Regions from separate parts of the Paenibacillus sp. IHB B 3084 genome, predicted to be linked through region 2. Evidence: riboswitches for the same ligand, from Rfam matches in the RefSeq annotation. Region 2 holds a riboswitch; the other holds the start of a gene.

Region 1 (5,944 bases), 1.7 Mb from region 2:
GTCAGGGATTACAACCCCAGGGACAGGCTTCACTTGAGAAACAACTCAAGGGAGCCTGTCCTTTTTTGGTTTTGGCAGGTTTATTCTATTTTAAAGTAAAGAAGGAGCGATACCCGCATCATGAAAGTTTTGGAGGAACGTATTCGTCAAGAGGGACAGATTTTATCCGACACGGTATTAAAGGTAGATTCATTTTTGAATCATCAGGTAGATACAGCATTGGCGCTGGAGATTGGTAAGGAGTTCGCACGTCTTTTTGGCGGTGCTCCCATTACGAAGGTGCTTACGATTGAAGCAAGTGGTATTCAGTTTGCCATGGCTACAGCCATTGCATTGGGTGTTCCGTTCATCTACGCGAAGAAAAAGAAGGCAATCACGCTGAACGAGCAGGTATACTTCGCTGAGGTTCACTCGTTTACACGGCAGGAAACCTATCAGGTAAGTATTTCCCAAAAATATCTCGATGCCAGCGACCATGTGCTGATCGTGGATGACTTTCTGGCGACCGGTGCAGCATTGGTCGGACTTACAGATATTGTGAAGGAAGCAGGAGCGGAGCTGGCCGGGGTTGGCTGCGTGATCGAAAAGAGCTTTCAGGAAGGCCGTGGACTGCTGGAACAAAGAGGCATCGCCGTACGCTCTCTTGCACGTATCGCATCCATGGCACCGGGCGAGGTTCATTTTATAGAAGAAGCGGGTGCGGTAATTCCTTCCGTTAAGGAGAATGTGGGATGTTAAGCAAACAAAAGTTATTCGCGCTGGGCTTCCAGCATGTGATGGCGATGTACGCTGGAGCGATTGCCGTACCTCTCATTGTAGGGGGAGCATTGCACCTGACGCCAGCCCAGATGGCCTATCTGGTGGCTGCCGATTTGTTCACTTGCGGGATTGCTACGTTATTACAGATTATGGGCACGCGGTTTTTCGGCAGTAGATTGCCTGTCATCCTGGGCTGTACGTTTACGGCGGTGGGTCCGATTATCGCGATTGCGTCGACCTCGAATTTGGCAACCGCGTACGGAGCCATTATTTTATCAGGTATATTCGTGGTGCTCGCGGCACCGTTGTATGGCAAGCTGCTACGCTTTTTCCCGACGGTGGTTACGGGTTCGGTTGTTACGATTATCGGCCTGTCCCTCATTCCGGTGGCGATGAATAACGTAGCAGGGGGTCAGGGTAGCGCGGATTTTGGACAGCCGCGTAATTTGTTGCTGGCGTTAGTTACTTTGCTGGTTATTTTGCTTGTGAATCGGTTGGCAAAAGGCTTTTTGCGCTCGATTTCCGTGCTCATCGGTCTGTTTGCGGGTACGGTGGTTGCTTATGCGATGGGAATGGTACATTTTGCTCCAGTGGCGCAAGCGTCTTGGGTGAGTGTTGCGCAGCCGTTTTATTTTGGTAAGCCTGAGTTTAGCATTATGGCAGTATGTACGATGATTATCGTTAACATTGTCAGCATGGTCGAGTCTACGGGCGTTTATTTGGCAGTAGGCAAGGCGATTGATCAAAAGGTAGAGCAGAAGCAAATCGTCAATGGTCTGCGTTCCGAAGGACTTGCGATTATGCTTGGTGGTATTTTTAATGCGTTTCCTTACACGGCTTTCTCGCAAAATGTAGGTCTGATTTCGCTGACACGCGTCAAGTCGCGGAACGTTATTTTTGCTGCGGGTGGTATTATGGTTGTTCTTGGTCTGTTGCCCAAGCTGGCTGCCTTAACGACAGTGATTCCTAATGCTGTGCTGGGCGGGGCGATGATCGTTATGTTCGGTTCGGTTGCTGCGTCGGGCATGTCTATTTTGTCAGAAGTGGACTTGCGGAAGGAAAGCAATCTGCTGATCGCGGCATGTAGCATTGCGGTGGGCCTCGGCTCTGCCGTGCTGCCCCAAATGTTCGACCAACTGCCGAGCTTTGCCAAAATGCTGCTGCAAAACGGCATCGTATCCGGCTCGATCACGGCGATTGTCTTGAACATCGTTTTAACGAAAAAACAAGCCGAATCGGTCAAAGGTGTGACAGTGTCGGAGGTTCCGCAGAAGGTTTGATAATTAGGATTAGATAAAGACAGCCGGAGAGAGGTCGTAAGCCTCTTTTTCCGGCTTTTTGGCATAGAGTTATTGATAAAGCCCTCTTTCTGTATGAAGAAGGGAATTTGAGATTCTATTAGAAGAATTTGCTAGAGTGGTAGGCAGAGGCGTGGTACGGAAGTTTCGGAACAAGCGAAAACCCACCGCGTAATTAGGTTGGCCCCTAACGGTGGGTTTCGTTTGCATTAACATTCAGTTATGCAGCGCGCCGTGGTGGTGATCCACAGCCTTTCAAGTCCTAAGAGTCTTTGCCGTTGGTAGCGGCGAAGACTCTTTTTAGTATACGGACACGATGGGTATCTCTATACCTAATTTTATCACGTCCATTGCGTGCATGCAACGCAAAGTCATAGCCTTGATTCTCGCCGTATCGTTCAAATTTAAATTATTATGCGACATTTGTTGACAAGCCTGTAACAACAAAATAAGATAGTCCTAAATCGTAATGAAAAAGAATAAAGGAAGAAAACAGGTGTGAGCCGGACTTTCTATCTACAGGGTTTCGTTGAGATCATGTAGATGGCTGTTGTACGTGCTCACTTAAAAGGGAAGTTCGGTAGATTCCGACACGGACCCGCCACTGTATACAGGCATCAGCAGGGAATTGCTGTAGCTTTCGGAATAGCCACTGGAACTGTGAAGAACCGGGAAGGCCTGAAAGATACGCCTGAAGTCAGGAGACCTGCCTGTTTTAACATCACTGTCAGACCCACGGGATGCTGGGGAGGTGGTTGGGCGTGCTGCTTACGGAATGTCTGAAACCGATCCGATCCCTTCTATGATTAGAGGTGCTTTGAGGTGAGCTTTGGCATTTTATAATGAAAGCATTTCTGACTGCTGATCAGGCGGTCGGGGATGCTTTTTTTTGCGTTAGGTATTTGTGAATGACAAGATAGAGGGGGATAAATAAGATGATAAGCAATCGTAAAAAGCGTTCATGGTCCATATGCACAGGGGTGATGCTGCTACTGGCAGTTATGGCTCTTGCGGGATGCTCCACAACTAATAAGACGGCGGACAGCTCCGACAAGGGCGAAAACACATCCGCACAACAGTCCACAACGGACAAAAAGCTGGTGATGGCGTATACGTGGAAGCCGTCAGGCGTTGACCCGCATGGCGATAATAGCTGGGATGTTATGCGTTCTGGCGCAGGCGAGACACTTGTCCGTTTGAATGAAAAGCTGGAGCCTGAGGCTTGGCTGGCCAAGGAATGGAAGCAGGATAGCCCCACAGTCTGGACGTTCAGCTTGCAGGATAAGGTCACTTTTCATAACGGAAAGAGTATGGACGCGGAAAGTGTAAAAACTTCCCTGCTGCGCTCCATTATGAAAAGCCATCTGGCGAAGGATTTGCTAGATGTAAAGTCAATTGACGTAACCGGGCCGCTGGCGTTGAAAATTACGACAAACCAGCCGAATGCGGCGCTGGTGTCCAATCTGGCTGATCCGTCGACGATTGTGCTGGATGTAGCGTCCATAAAGGATGAGCAGAGCTACCCTGCGATGACAGGTGCTTTTAAAATTAAAGCGTTCAACAAGGATCAATCCTTGGTCGTAGAGCGTTATGACGGATATTGGGGCGAGAAGGCCCGGCTGGCTGAAGCAACGATGAAGTTCATTACGGACGGCAATTCGCGCCTGCTGGCGCTGCAATCCGGCGAAGTAGATGTAGCGACCGATATTCCGGTGGATAACGCGGAGGTATTGAAAAAGAACGATAAGCTGCAAGTGCTGTCGGCTCCCTCTTTGCGCACCCATATGATCGTGTATAACATGGAGTCGTCTCTGTTCAAGGATGCCGCGAACCGCAAAGTAGTGGACAGCTTGATACCACGTGCATCCATTGTGAGTGCGATCATGAGAGGCTATGGTACGGAGGCAAGCAGCCCATTCCCGAGCATTCTCCCCTTCGGTAAGGTCGAGCGTAAAGCGCTGGACGGAACGCCCGAGCAGCTATTGACGAAGGATGGCTGGAAGAAGGATGCCCAAGGCACATGGACCAAGCAAGGCAAGCCGTTCGAAGTTACGTTGCTGACCTTTCCTCAACGTCCAGAGCTTTCGGTGATGGCTGAGGTGATTCAGAGCCAACTGCTGAAGGAGGGCATCCAGGTGAAGATTCGCAAGGTGGAAAATATCGACGAGGCACTGACCAAAAACGATTGGGATTTTGCCATGTACAGCATGCTGACTGCCCATACGGGGGAGCCGCAATATTTTATGGACATGTTTTATTCCTCTAAAAGCGAAGCCAATGTAAGCCGTTATAGTTCCAAACCGCTGGAGAACCTTCTTGGCAGCTTGAAGCTGGCGAAGGATACAGCGCAACGTAATGCTGTGACACTGCAAGCGCTGGATATCATTAATACGGATTTGCCGCAGTCGTTCATTGTTCATCCGGACAATGTATTTGGGGCGAAAAAAGGGGTGAAGGGCTTCACGCCGCATCCGATTGAGTATTACTACATTACGGCGCAATCCGATATTGCGGAATAACGGGCTGCATACCCTATGATTCGTTTTATTCTGGAACGTGTGGCGCAACTGGTCATCATTGTGTTTGTTGTATCCACGCTGACGTTTGTGCTGATGAGGCTGGCTCCCGGCGACCCTGCTACCATTCTGCTCACCGCGCATAATGTGCCTGCCTCTGAGGAGGCGTTGACGGCGCTGCGTAAGGAGCTGGGCTTGAGCGAGCCGCTGCATATTCAGTATGTGAACTGGCTGCGGGATGTGTTCACAGGGCACTGGGGCACCTCCTATGTATCCAAGGAGTCGGTGCTAACCGAACTGTGGAACAGACTGCCCGCTACTGTGGAGCTGGCTTCGGCGGGCTTTGCCGTCATGACGGTCCTGACTCTTGGAATGGGACTGGCCGCCTCAGTAAAATCCAGTGGTTGGCTCGATCGTCTGGGAAGGCTGTTTGCACTGCTGGGATCGTCCATTCCCTCTTTTTGGCTTGGCTTTCTGCTGATTTACCTGTTCTCCGTCTGTTTGGGCTGGCTCCCGTCCATGGGTCGTGAGGATTGGACTCATTTGGTACTGCCAGCGCTGACCCTTGGGGCAGGTTTGGGGGCTGTGCAAGCCCGTGTGCTGCGTGCCCAAATGCTGGAGCTGGGTGACCGGAATTTTGTGAAGGCGGCGAAGGCCCGAGGCTTTTCCCGCAAGCATATTCTGTTTTTTGAGATATTCAGGCATGCGATTTTGCCGATCATTACGCTGTTAGGCACAAATTTGTCATTTATGCTGGCGGGTAATGTCATTGTAGAGACGATTTTTTCATGGCCGGGTTTGGGCAAGTATTTTATAGATGCGATTACGCAGCGGGATTATCCGGTGATCCAGGGGTATGTCATTTTTGCTGCATTTTTAATCGTAGGTGTTCAGTGTTTGGTGGATGTGGTTCAAGCGGCTGTAGATCCGAGGTTGCGTTTGCGTTAGGGGAGGAAGTTGAAAATGAAAAACATGCGGCTGTCCTTCAAAGGGAGCTTGCTGACGGGAGGCGTAATGCTGGGCCTGATCGTATTGCTCGGGCTACTTGCTCCATGGGTTGCCCCTCATGATCCTCTCAATGTCGATCTCCTGAAGCGCTTGGAGCCGCCCAGCCGGGAATATCCTTTGGGTACAGACCATTTGGGGCGAGATGTGCTGTCGCGCCTGATTTACGGGATTCGGACCAGCGTACTGATTGCTTGTGCGATTACAGTGACCACCTTGTGTATCAGTTTGCCGATAGGCTTGCTCATTGGCTATGTACGCGGGCGTGTGGACCAGTTAGTCATGCGCGCCATTGATGGCGTGCTGGCTTTTCCCGATATCATTTTGACGGTGGCGATTGTGGGTATCTTGGGTCCGGGCTTTGTA
Region 2 (5,944 bases):
TCGCTATCCAGACCCCGGACACCGGAATTTTAAAAATATGCTGGCGCGGCGACTTCATGTTCCACCAGAGTCGCTGAGTATCGGAAACGGTGCGGCTGAGAGCATGGCGTTGCTGTTACTGGGACTGGCTCCCAAGCGTGTGGGCACGGTGGAGCCGTGCTTTTCGGAATATGCCGAGCTGGCAGGCAAATTTGGAGCCGAGGTAAGCAGGGTGTACGGCAAGGCCTCGCTTCAATGGAAGGCGGACGTGGAAGACATAATCCAGCTCATGGAGCAGGTGGATGTTCTGTTTCTCGGTCAGCCGAATAATCCGAACGGTGTGCAATACGGCGATCAGGAGCTGCGCGAGCTGGCAGAGACGGCGGGGAAAACGGACACCGTGCTGGTGGTGGATGAAGCGTTTATTGATTTTATCCCGCAGGAGCGGCAAATTTCACTATTGCCTGTGCTGGATCGGTATCCCCATGTGATTTTGATCCGGTCGATGACGAAATTTTATGCGATTCCGGGCTTGCGCTTGGGCTATGCGATTGCTCATCCGGACTACATCCGGCGAATGACGGCCAAGCAGGTGACCTGGAGCGTGAACGGACTGGCGTTGCTGGCCGGAGAGGCGTGTTTGCGGAGCGGTGAGGCGTACGAGCGCCGCACGCAGGAGCTGATTGCTACGGAGCGTAGCCGTCTGCTGACCGCTTTGGCGGAATGGGGTTGCGGTGTCATCCCCGGTGAAGCGAATTACGTGCTGGCACGGGCGCCGGGGACGTGGAGCGCATCGGCCATTCAACAGGCGCTTGGACAGCGCGGGATTCTTATACGTAGTTGTGCCATGTACCCGGGGCTAACGACGAGCCATTTTCGAATTGCAGTCAAGGACACGGAAGCCAACGGCATGCTACTGTCTGTATTGGGTGAAGTGCTGGAGGAGGAACGGCGGCGTGACAGTTAGCTTGATCATGATGGCTGCATATCTTCTGGACAGGCTGATCGGCGATCCGAGGTGGTTGCCACATCCGGTCATCGGCATGGGACATGCCATTTCTGCCTTGGAAAGGGCAATTCGCCGCCGGGTTCACAGTGACCGTGGTTTGAAACGCGCTGGCTTGCTGCTGCCACTGATTGTGGTGGGCGGCTCCTTCGCGCTTGGCTGGACGTTACTGCGCTTGCTCGCCTGGATTCATCCGTGGCTGTCTGTCGGCGCGGAAATTGTGCTGATCGCCACCACGATTGCTTCCAAAGGACTAAAGGACGCCGGAATGGCAGTGTATCGCGAATTAAAGGCGGGTGATCTGCCTGCGGCACGCCGGGAGCTGGGAATGATCGTCGGGCGGGATACGCAGCAGCTCGATGAGCCTGAGATTGTGCGCGGTACCGTCGAAACGGTGGCTGAAAATATCGTGGACGCGATTATTTCCCCGCTTTTTTATGCCCTGATCGGGGGAGCACCATTAGCGCTGGCTTATCGTGCCGTGAATACCCTCGATTCCATGGTTGGCTACAAAAATGAAAAGTATCTGCATTTGGGCTGGGCCTCGGCACGTCTGGATGATGCCGCTAATTACATTCCGGCACGCCTGACAGCGGGTATGCTGGTAGTAACAGCGTGGGTTTATGGGCATGATGCTGGACGTAGCTGGCGTATGGTAAGGCGAGATGCGCGGCTGCATCCCAGTCCAAACAGCGGCTTTCCGGAATCAGCAGTTGCGGGTGCACTGGGGATTCGCCTCGGAGGCTATAATGTATATCATAGCGTGCGCTCCTTTCGCGCATATATGGGAGAGCTGGTGCGACCGATGGAGCCGGATGATATCCGGCATACGATCCGGCTGATGTTTGCCGTGTCCAGCATGTTTGCGGGATTGTGTCTGTTCGTGTCCGCCGGATGCTATGCACTGGGGTGGATACAGTGAAGCGTGACACACCGAATGCTGCCTATAGAGCAGGAAGCGATATGACCTTGAAGCATTATTTTACAGAACATCAGCAGTGGGACTTGGAACTTGTGCTGGTGCGGCACGGCACAACCTTATGGAACAGGGAACGTCGATACCTGGGGCACTCCGATCTGGGATTGCTACCGGGAGCAGAGCAAGAATTAGAGCCTTTGCGGGAAAAATTACAGATGCATTCCTTTGCCCGAATCTATTGCAGTGACTTGATACGTTGTCGTCAGACCTTGCAGATCATTTTGCCGGAATCGGAACTGGGACCAGAGCTTGGAGAGGGAACCCACTTCGAATTGAAACCGGAATCACGGTTGGAGCTGACATCCAAATGGGAGTCTGAACGTTTCCTATCTAATAGTTCCGCTAGGTCTGCCATCATGGAACCACATCTGAGAGAGCTTCATTTTGGGGAATGGGATGGAAAAACGTATGACATGCTCAAGGATGTGGCGTTGTATCGAGCGTGGATTGATGAGCCGCAGCGAATTACGCCGCCGGGGGGAGAGCCTTGGGCAGACTTTGTGAACCGCCTCGATGAATTCCTAGACTCTTTGTATGAGTGGCGTAAAATGATGGATGTTCAGAAAACAGGCATGCCTGATGCCCCACCTTCTGTTCTGGTCGTCACGCATGGTGGAGTGATTCGTCAGTTGGCTTGTATGCTGGTACCGGGTCATGATTTTTGGAGTCTGAATCCGAAGCCGGGAGCGGCAATTACGATTCGGTTGAGGCTGGGAGAACGACACCAGTGGATAGGAGAGGTGTTTTCTTTTTAGGTCAGATAGGGGCAAGTGAACAGGCGGTTTGGGTTGTAAGCCAGTCTTTTTTAACCTATAATCATCAAGTAAAAGAACGGCTTGACCAACACTACATCAAATATCCAGCAGACGAGGTCGGTGTAGCGGGATGAAACCCTCGGGTTCTTTCCGGTGCGCTGTTAAAAGGGAAGCCGGTGTGAATCCGGCGCGGTCCCGCCACTGTAAATGGAAAAATGCCAGCCCGCCCAGCTATATGTGCCGCAAAGCACATGAAGGAGCAACAGGCTGTCGCATGGTTCTGTAAGTCAGGATACCTGCCCGTCCGCCTGTCACCATAGTCCTTCGAGGAAAGGATGACGTGTTCGCAGTGACTGTCCATGCGGAAGAAACTGCCGCCTGCATATGAGCTGCGCTAACGTGACCCCTGTATCCTTATCTGAGGATGCAGGGGTTTTTTGAAAGGAAAAGAAGGCTGGATTTAGCAGATATCGGATGATGTTCAAGTGACGCTCTTAAAGAATTTATATGGAGGGGTGTAAATCATGGCAGGGAATAAAATAAAGGTCTGGACAACAGGCTTATTGGCTCTGGTCTTGGCGGTTGTGCTGAGTGCATGTGGAGCTAACGGAAAGAACGCTGAAAATAAAGGGGATCAAGTCTCACAGCAACCGGGACAGACAGCAACCGCTCAGGAGCCTCCGGGCAAAACGGTCTACCCGTTGACCATTAAGGATGCGACCGGGCAGGAGTTTACGTTCAAAAAAGCGCCGGACAAAATCGTTTCCGTCTCCCCGGCTGAAACCGAGGCGCTGTTCGCCATTGGACTGGATAAGGAAATTGTCGGCGTATCCGACTATTCCGATTACCCGGAAGCGGCTACGAAGAAGCCCAAAGTGGGCGGTATTATGAAGCCGAATGAAGAGGCGATCATCGCCGCGAATCCCGAAGTCGTTTTTGCAGGAATATCGCTCAGTGAGCAGGCGACGACCAAGCTGCGTGACCTGGGAATCATGATTTTTAAAACCGAGCCGAAAACGGTTGAAGATGTCATGGCTAACATTGAACTATATGGGAAAATTACCGACCATCAGAAAGAAGCGAGAGCGGTAACCGACAAGATGAGAGCAGATGTTGCGGAAGTGAAAGACGGTGTTAAAAATATCGGCAAAGGGCAGAAGCTGAGAGTATACGTCGAATTTTCACCCGGCTGGACGGTTGGCAAGGGAGAGTTTATGGATGAGCTGATTTCTTTGGCGGGCGGGGAAAATGTAGCTGCAACCCAAAAGGGCTGGTACCAGATCAGTGAGGAAAATATTATAGCGGCGAATCCGGACGTAATATTATACAGCAAAAATGTCAAGGACGACAAAACAGGCCAGACGCTCGGCGATATTATCAAAGCCCGTAGTGGATGGGATCAAATATCGGCTGTTCGTCAAAACCGGGTGTTTGCCGTGGATGATAATCTGATCAGTCGTCCGGGTCCGCGTGTAACGGAAGGTCTCAAGGAAGTGGCCAAGGGCGTGTATCCTGAAATTTTCAAATGACTCGTAGACTGATCGGCTTTGGAGGGGCAGGTCTTGCCTTATTGCTGCTGACGCTGTTGCTCTGTCTCGGCATCGGCTCGGCCAAGCTTCCCGTCAGCCAGATCACGGGTATTCTGGTCAACCATCTGCCGTGGTTAGGTGAGACGTTTACACCGGATTGGAATCCATCCACAGAGCAGATTATTTTGAAGATCAGACTGCCGCGTGTCTTACTGGGAATGCTGGTAGGCGCAGCGCTTGCGCTGGCGGGAGCCGGATTTCAAGGTGTGCTGCGCAATCCGCTGGCTGATCCGTACACGCTGGGGGTATCCTCGGGTGCTTCGGTAGGGGCAGCAGTGCTGATTTATTGGGGGCTTCAATTTTCGTTTGTAGGCGTATGGACACTGCCGCTGGTGGCATTTACGACCGGAATGCTGACGTTGTGGATGGTGCTGACGTTGGCGCGGGAAGGCGCAAAAATTCCGACGCAAAGCCTTATTTTATCGGGCGTGGTGATGCAATCTTTTCTGGGTGCAGTTGTTTCTTTTCTGACAGCCATGTCGAAGGAGACGGTTAATGAAATATTGTACTGGACAATGGGGAGCCTCAGTCTGCGCGGCTGGTCGTATACAGGCATCCTTTTGCCTTATGTGGTCATTGGGCTGGTGTTTCTGTGGAACCGGGCACGAGTGCTGAACATTCTGGCCTTGGGTGAACGTCAGGCGGCTCATATGGGGGTTAATGTAGATGCAACGAAGCTATCTGTTCTTATCATATCCACGCTGCTGACAGCCGCGGCTGTCTCGGTATGCGGAGTGATTGGCTTTGTGGGACTCGTTGTACCGCACATCATCCGTCTGGTGACGGGCCCCGACTATCGGATGATCGTTCCGTTATCCGCGCTGGGCGGGGCTATTTTCATGGCTTGGGCCGATACTGCGGCACGTACGCTACTGGCTCCGACCGAAATTCCACTGGGTGTCATGACGGCCTTTGTCGGTGCACCGTTCTTCGCATATCTCCTGTACCGGAACAAGAAGCTGCGCAGGGGGGATTGCTGTGAAGGAACCAAGTGGACCACAGGCATCGCGAGTCCGGGCGTTGGAGATTGCCAGTCTGACTCGTGATTTTGGGGAATTCCATGCGTTAAAAAATATAAGCTGGAGCGTAGACGAAGGAGATTGGTGGGGCATCATCGGCCCGAACGGGAGTGGAAAGTCGACGTTGCTGCATCTGCTTTCCGGTGTGGATCACGCGACTTCGGGAAACGTTCTTGTATATGGTAAAAAGGTCACTAGCTATGGCAGAAAAGAGCTTTCCCGTCTTGTAGCTGTGCTCCAGCAGGAGGGGCTCCCCCCGGTGGGTTACACGGTAAGGGAAGTCGTGGAAATGGGACGCTTTCCCCATCAGGACTGGTTTGGTAGAGAAAAGGTGGATAAGGAAAAAGGGATTGACCCGGGAATCATTACGGATCGTGTGCTGGAGAGGCTGGATCTTACCGACTTGGCGGACAGGTCGTTAGACCGTTTGAGCGGGGGACAGCGGCAGCGCGTGGCTTTGGCGAAGGTGATGGTGCAGGAGCCACAGATTTTGCTGCTGGATGAGCCTACAACCTATCTGGATCTACGCTATCAGCTTGAATTTATGGAGCTGCTGGCGGAATGGCGGCGGGAAACGGGCGTGACGATTATCTCTGTCCTGCATGATCTCAATTTGA

What was found. Region 2 has a riboswitch for cobalamin ahead of ASL14_RS04895 (ABC transporter substrate-binding protein). Riboswitches for the same ligand answer to the same signal wherever they lie in the genome.
Region 1: another riboswitch for cobalamin. It lies ahead of ASL14_RS13045 (ABC transporter substrate-binding protein); the one in region 2 lies ahead of ASL14_RS04895 (ABC transporter substrate-binding protein).

What each region holds. Positions count from the first base shown of each region.
Region 1 covers NZ_CP013203.1:2,774,485-2,780,428, forward strand. Annotated here, with positions in the region: gene ASL14_RS13035 (xanthine phosphoribosyltransferase) at 121-738, shown strand; gene ASL14_RS13040 (nucleobase:cation symporter-2 family protein) at 732-2,039, shown strand; cobalamin riboswitch at 2,582-2,785, shown strand; gene ASL14_RS13045 (ABC transporter substrate-binding protein) at 2,993-4,576, shown strand; gene nikB (nickel ABC transporter permease) at 4,592-5,521, shown strand; gene nikC (nickel transporter permease) at 5,537-5,944, shown strand, end outside.
Region 2 covers NZ_CP013203.1:1,048,552-1,054,495, reverse strand. Annotated here, with positions in the region: gene cobD (threonine-phosphate decarboxylase CobD) at 1-946, shown strand, start outside; gene cbiB (adenosylcobinamide-phosphate synthase CbiB) at 936-1,907, shown strand; gene ASL14_RS04900 (histidine phosphatase family protein) at 1,949-2,719, shown strand; cobalamin riboswitch at 2,844-3,037, shown strand; gene ASL14_RS04895 (ABC transporter substrate-binding protein) at 3,244-4,248, shown strand; partial or broken gene ASL14_RS04890 (FecCD family ABC transporter permease) at 4,245-5,282, shown strand; gene ASL14_RS04885 (ABC transporter ATP-binding protein) at 5,287-5,944, shown strand, end outside.